3 regions of the Streptomyces sp. NBC_01450 genome follow, and region 2 is predicted to be linked to each of the others. Evidence: riboswitches for the same ligand, from Rfam matches in the RefSeq annotation. Region 2 holds a riboswitch; each other region holds the start of a gene.
What was found. Region 2 has a riboswitch for cyclic di-AMP ahead of OG568_RS09225 (C40 family peptidase). Riboswitches for the same ligand answer to the same signal wherever they lie in the genome.
Positions count from the first base shown of each region.

Region 1 (2,259 bases), 3.0 Mb from region 2:
ATCTGCCGCCGGGCCCGGCGACCGGCTTCCTCCAGGAGACGCCGAGGTGGTGGGACCGCCGGCTGAGGCCGACCAGTACGAGCGTCCCCGGGCGCGACCCCGGCATGAGCCACCGACCCGGCCTCGGCGTGATCAACAATCCCGGCCCCGGCTCGCTCGCCGATCCGGGCCCGGGCGTGATGGAGCAGCCGCCGGCCGCTGGGTGGGTGACACCGTCCGGCCCTCCCCCCCCCAGTCCCACTCCCCCACTCCCCCTGAGGCCAGGTGATCGCCCGGGTGTGCGACGTCGCTGCCGACGGTTCCTCGACAGTGGTGCCCCGGGGCGCTCTGGACCTGCCGGCGCGTTCACGACCCCGATCAGGCGGTCTCCTGGAATCCGGGCTCGGAGGCGGGGTTCGCCTTGGGCCCGGCGGGCAGCTTCCTCGAACTCCCGTCGCGAGCAAGGGAGTCGGACCCGCTCTCCACCCGCGTCCGCTCAACGAGGTCGGTCCGTCCGCACCCCCCGGAGCCACGCCGTACCGCCCGGAGCCGCACCGGGACGCCCGGATCGAGACGCGCCGCGAAATCGGCTGCGACGCCCGGGAGTTCACCACCTCCAACGAACCGGTCCGCAAGGACGGCGACGAGGTCGCCCTCCATCGGACATGGGAGAAGAGGATCGCCCGCACGACGGACCGAAATGCCGACGGCGGCGGCGAGGCGTCGGCGAGGACCAACGGGGCTTATGCGGGGCAGGAGTTCGGGCCATACCCGGACCTGATGTGCCACGAACTCCCCGAATGCCGGTCCCGCGGCCTCTACTTCAAGCCCCACACCGGCCGGCTCCCCGGCGGCCACCCCGACACTGGCCCGTCCGTGCGGGAGGCACACCCGGCTCCACCCGCGGGTTCATCGGCCCGGACACTCGGATCCTGATGTCCGATTTGCCGCCAGTGCGGCATTACTCACGCTTGGTCTCGTGAATTGGGTCACGTCCACGTGGGGCGGAATATTTACCCTCCCTTGACGACTCCCCCTTCGCATAAGGCAAGTTGAGTGGCACGTTCCGGAAAAATCGGGCAATTCATCCCTCGATTTGCCCAGGTGAAAGCGATCTACACCGGGAAATGAGGGCTTGTTCCGGACATGTGCTCTCGCATACGTTCACGTCGATCCGGACGGACCGCCCAATCCTGCCGCCGACCGGAATATTCCACCCACCCACACAGACGCACGCACGGCAGGAGCGGGGGACCCAGGTAAGTCGCCGATCCGCACACCGGAACGGCTAGGGGTGAAACCGCACACACCGTGCGGCCGGGCAGCTCCGCCCGAACCCGACAGCTCACCTCGCAGGCACCGGAGAGGAACTCGCATGGCCGCACTTGGCAAGCACCGCAGATCCAAGACCCGCAACACCCTCGTCCGGGGCATCCTCGCCGTGGGAACGGGTGGAGCCGCGCTCGCCCTTCCGATCGTGGGCGCGACCGGCGCACAGGCCGCCACCACCCCGGACGTCCAGCTCATCACGTACAAGGTGGTCGCGGGCGACACACTGTCCAAGATCGCGCAGAAGAACCCCACGAGCGGCGGCGTGGCGAAGCTGTACAAGGCCAACCGCGCGGTCATCGGCCCCGACCCGTCGGCGCTCCGCACGGGCCTCACCCTGACCGTGGGCACCAAAACCGTCCATGGCGGTACCAAAGCGAAGCCGGCGACCGCCACCCAGGCCTCCGCGAAGACGTACACGAACAACCTCGACGGCTGGATCAAGCACTCGCTGGCCATCATGGCCCAGCACCGGATACCCGGGACCTACAACGGCATCTACCGCAACGTGATGCGCGAGTCCTCCGGAAACCCCCTGGCCATCAACAAGTGGGACTCCAACGCCGCTGCCGGCATCCCCTCCAAGGGCCTCCTCCAGGTCATCGACCCGACGTTCAAGGCCTACCACGTGCCGGGCACGTCAATGGATCCCTACGACCCGGTGGCGAACATCACGGCGGCCTGCAACTACGCGGCGGCGAGGTACGGCTCGATCGACAACGTCCACGGGGCCTACTGATACGACTGGTAGGGCTGGTGCGCCTGCCGGGGCCAAAGGGGCCCAGAAGCCTGACGGGACGAATAGGACCCATCAGACTTTCCGGACCTTTGGGACTCCGAGGGCTCTCGGGACTCTGAGGGCTCTCGAGACTCCGAGGACCCTGAGAACTCCGAGAACTCTCGGGACTGAACCGGCGGGCACGGGAACAACCGCTCCAGCACCACCGCGAT
Region 1 covers NZ_CP109480.1:5,042,278-5,044,536, forward strand. The annotation lists partial or broken gene OG568_RS22550 (CocE/NonD family hydrolase) at 1-86, shown strand, start outside; cyclic di-AMP (ydaO/yuaA leader) riboswitch at 1,188-1,351, shown strand; gene OG568_RS22555 (transglycosylase SLT domain-containing protein) at 1,355-2,047, shown strand; partial or broken gene OG568_RS22560 (HAD family hydrolase) at 2,233-2,259, opposite strand, start outside.
Region 1: another riboswitch for cyclic di-AMP. It lies ahead of OG568_RS22555 (transglycosylase SLT domain-containing protein); the one in region 2 lies ahead of OG568_RS09225 (C40 family peptidase).

Region 2 (2,259 bases):
CGGCCGGTACGCCCTGCGGAGCGACCGGACACGCGCCCCGCGCCCGAAGGAACGCAGGGCACCGCCACCGCGGCGCCCCTTCCTCCTCATGAACCCGCACTCCGGCGGCGGCAAGGTGGCGAAGTTCGGACTGCGGGAGAAGGCGGAGCGGCTCGGCGCGCGGGTCGTGCTCCTCGACCCCGAGAAGCACCAGGACGTCACCGCGCTGGCCCGGGCCGCCGTCGCGGACGGCGCGGACCTGCTGGGCGTCGCCGGGGGTGACGGGACCCAGGCGCTGGTCGCGGCCGTCGCCGCCGAGCACGGTCTGCCGTTCCTGGTGGTCTCCGCCGGCACCCGTAATCACTTCGCGATGGATCTCGGCCTCGACCGCGACGACCCGGCGACCTGCCTGGACGCTCTCACCGACGGCGTGGAACTCCGCGTGGACCTGGGGTTCGCCGGCGGGCATCCGTTCGTCAACAACGCCTCCTTCGGCGCGTACGCGGCGGTCGTCCAGAGCCCCGCGTACCGCGACGACAAGATCGGCACCATCCTGGACCTCCTGCCCGACCTGCTCACCCGTCAGCGCGGGCCGCGACTGACCGCCCGCGCCGCCGACACGACGCTCGAGGCCCCGCAGGCCGTACTGGTGAGCAACAACCCGTACCGCACCAACGATCCGGCGGGCCTCGGCCGCCGCGAACGGCTCGACTCCGGGCTCCTGGGCGTCCTCGGCGTCACGGTGGACAGCGCGGCCGAGGCCGCCGCGCTCGTACTGGACCCCGCGCCGGACGGGCTCGCGGTCCTGACCACCCGTGAGGTGGTCATCGACGCCGACCGCGCGGAGATCGAGGCCGGCATCGACGGTGAGGCCCTGGTTCTGCCGGTACCGGTTCACTGCCGTGTCGAACCCGGCGCCCTGCGCGTCCGCGTCCCCAAGGAGCGGCCTGGTGTGCCCGAGGCCCAACCCCCCTTGGACTGGCGCCGGTTGGGCACGCTCGCGGCGACCATGGGGCGAACGGCGGTGGTACGACATCCTGGTCGCGCCGGGGACACGTAGACGAAGGTCACAATTACATATCGGACAGTTCGAGCTGCAATCTTCACACCAGGCACACAAATTGGCTAAGTTGGCGGCAGGACGCACGACTCCCTCCGGCGAACCTCGCCGGGTCGCGCGACCTCCGCCGAATCCGGTGCCCCCGTGGCAACCGGAACCGGGGACCCAACCGACCTTGGGGTGAATCGGCCCAACCGCCCGACCGGGCAAGGGCCGTAGGGCTGGCCTTCCGGAATCTTGCGCCCGAACCCGACAGCCGACTCGGTAGGCGGAGTACGGAAGGAGTACGGCTCCCATGGCGCCGGAACGAACGCCGCGCCCTGGAGGCACCAGCCTCCCTGGCATGCCCGACTCCGCACGCGCGGCGGCCCTCGACGGCGCGGACGGTCCGAGTCGCGAAGAGGTGCAGCAGCGCATCAGCTCCCTCTACGACCAGGCCGAGAACGCCGTCGGGTTCGTCAACGGGACCCGCGCGATGACCACGGGGAGCCGAGGCCGCGGCAACCCGGCGCCGGAAACCGCGCGTAGGCGCAGCGACCCCGCCCTCGACGACATCACCAAGACCTGGTTCGACGCGGCGCGCACACGGCTGGGTCCGTCCGCGCCGGCCAGGCTGCCGGCCGACCGGATGCCGGCCCCCCCGGCCGCGCGGCCCGCGAGCCCGGCGAGGCGTCCGGAGGACGGGGTCACCAACGGTGGGCGGGAGTTGACCGCCCGCCCCGTCCTGGAGCTGACCGCCGGACCTGCCGCCGAGGCGGCCGCCGGTCCCGTGGCCGAGTTGACGGCCAGAGCCGTCGCCGCGCTGCCGCCCGCGCCACAGCCTGTGCAGCAGGCCGCCGCGGCCCTGCTGCCCGCGTTGCCCGCCGGGCCCGGGCAGTCCTCGTTGAAGACGTCCAAGGAGAAGATCCAGCGGAAACTGGCGCTGGCCCGTGAGGTGGTGTCCAAGCACGCCGCACAGTGGAACCCGGGGCCCGCGGCGATCGAGTCGCGTCCGGCCGAGGTGGCCTGGCCCGCCCCGCAGGACCAGGCCGCCGAGGAGTGGCGGCATCAGCAGCCGGCCTCACTCGGCCCGGACATGTCCATCGGCGCGGGCACACCCCTGGCCACCGACATGTCCATGGGGGCGGGCATGCCTCCCGTCCGGACGATGTCCCCCGGCGCGAACACGCCCCTGACCGCGGGCATGCCTCCCCGCCCGGACACGTCCATCGGCGCAGGCA
Region 2 covers NZ_CP109480.1:2,001,301-2,003,559, forward strand. The annotation lists gene OG568_RS09220 (diacylglycerol/lipid kinase family protein) at 1-1,039, shown strand, start outside; cyclic di-AMP (ydaO/yuaA leader) riboswitch at 1,155-1,326, shown strand; gene OG568_RS09225 (C40 family peptidase) at 1,383-2,259, shown strand, end outside.

Region 3 (2,259 bases), 1.4 Mb from region 2:
GCCCGCCCAGGTGCTCGGCACGTACTGCCTCGGCGGCACCCTCACCTCGCGTCTGGACCGCGTCCTGCGCGAGGAGAAGGGCTACACCTACGGTGTGCGGGCGTTCGGCCAGGTCCTGCGGGCCGCTCCGGACGGAACCGGTATCGCGATGCTCGCCATCAGCGGTTCCGTGGACACCCCGAACACCGGCCCGGCGCTCGACGACCTCTGGAAGGTGCTGCGCACCCTCGCCGCCGAGGGGCTGACGGACGCCGAGCGCGACATCGCCGTGCAGAACCTGGTGGGGGTGGCGCCCCTCAAGTTCGAGACCGCGGCGGCCGTCGCGGGCACGCTCGCGGACCAGGTCGAGCAGTACCTGCCGGACGACTACCAGGCGACGCTGTACCAGCAGCTCGCCGCGACCGGCACCGTGGAGGCCACCGCGGCCGCCGTGAGCGCGTTCCCGGTGGACCGTCTGGTGACCGTCCTCGTCGGTGACGCCGCGCAGATCCAGGAGCCCGTCAAGGCCCTCGGAATCGGTCAAGTGACCGTCGTGTCGGCGGAGTAGAGGCTCAACAGAGGCCGGCGGGACGTCGGCCGGAAGCGGAGCCGCACGCGGAGCGGAAGAGCGCGACTCCGTAGGGCCCGGGTGACTGAAGAGTCGCCCGGGCCCCTTTTTGCTCGGATTTTCGCCCGGGCCTCATCCCCAAGATGTCCGTATTGGTAGGGAGGTTGCCCGTCTGCCCTGTGGCATGCACTACAAAAGCCGTGATCCGTTTGTTGATTGAAAGACGCCCCGTCTAGCGTCGGTCCGGCTGTTCGTCAGGCAGTGCGCCGCGCCCGCGGCACCGGACAGTCATCGCCGAGTCCCCGTACGGCGCGAGCCAGGGGAGCCGGGGACCCACACGCAGTCCCTGGGGTGAATCGGACGCCCTCCCCGGAGGGAGTCCGTAGGAGACCTTCCTGCTCCGAACCCGTCAGCTAACCCGGTAGGCGAGAGGGAAGGAAAGGATCAGCCCCTACATGGCGTTCACCTGTGGCCCCGGGAAACACCGCCGTCCGAGCCGCGTGAAGCGCTCCACCACGAACGCCGTCGGCGTCGCCGCGCTCACCACCACCGGTGTCATCGGAACCCTGGCCGCTCCGGCGCTCGCCGCGGACGCCTCCGTCGAGCAGACCGGACTGACCCAGGCCGTCACCCTCGGGGACAAGGTCGCCGCCCAGATCGACGCGCAGGCCGCCGCCCAGCAGCGCGCCGCCGACGAGGCCGCCGCGCGCAAGAAGGCCGAGGAAGCCGCGCGGAAGAGGGCCGCCGAGGAGGCGAAGAAGGAGCGCGAGGCCAAGGAGCGTGCCGCCCGTGCCGCCGAGCGCAAGCGTCTCAACACCTTCGTCCTGCCGATCACCGGCTCGTACATCTCCACCGGCTACAAGACCGGTGGCAGCCTCTGGTCCTCCGGCAGTCACACCGGCGTCGACTTCCACGCCGCCTCCGGGACCTCGGTCCACGCGGTCGGCTCCGGCACGGTCGTCACGGCCGGCTGGGGCGGCGCCTACGGCAACCAGATCGTCCTGAAGATGCACGACGGCACCTACACGATGTACGGCCATCTGTCGTCCATCGGCGTCTTTGTGGGGCAGACGGTCACCCCGGGCCAGCAGATCGGCCTCTCCGGCTCCACCGGGAACACCACCGGGCCGCACCTCCACTTCGAGGCCCGCACGACGGCGGAGTACGGCTCCGACATGGACCCGGTCGCCTACCTCCGCGCGCACGGCGTGAACGTCTGACGCCCGTACACCCCGAACGTCCGACGACCGGCGTCAACACTTCAGAAGCCCCGGCTCCCCCGAGCCGGGGCTTCGTCGTTTCGAACGGCTGTCTGTCCAAAAAATATCCATGGATTCCGGCCCGCCATCGGAAATTCCGGCTCTCTGCAATAGAGTCGGTGAACAAGCGTCAATCGACCGCGTTTCGCGGGGATTAAGGCGGAGGTCCGGTCATGCGCGTTCCCGCGCACTCGGTATGCACGGCGATCCGTGATGACATCGTCGCGGGTGTCTACGAGCGCGGCAGCCGGCTCACCGAGGAACTACTCGCGCGTCGCTACGGCGTCTCGCGGGTCCCCGTGCGCGAGGCCCTGCGCACGCTGGAGGCCGAGGGCTTCGTCGTCACCCGTCGGCACGCGGGCGCGTGCGTCGCGGAGCCCACCGAGCAGGAGGCGGCGGACCTGCTGGAGATGCGCATGCTCCTGGAGCCGCTGGGCGCCGCCAGGGCCGCGC
Region 3 covers NZ_CP109480.1:3,360,429-3,362,687, reverse strand. The annotation lists gene OG568_RS14965 (M16 family metallopeptidase) at 1-547, shown strand, start outside; cyclic di-AMP (ydaO/yuaA leader) riboswitch at 830-990, shown strand; gene OG568_RS14960 (M23 family metallopeptidase) at 1,003-1,767, shown strand; gene OG568_RS14955 (GntR family transcriptional regulator) at 1,980-2,259, shown strand, end outside.
Region 3: another riboswitch for cyclic di-AMP. It lies ahead of OG568_RS14960 (M23 family metallopeptidase); the one in region 2 lies ahead of OG568_RS09225 (C40 family peptidase).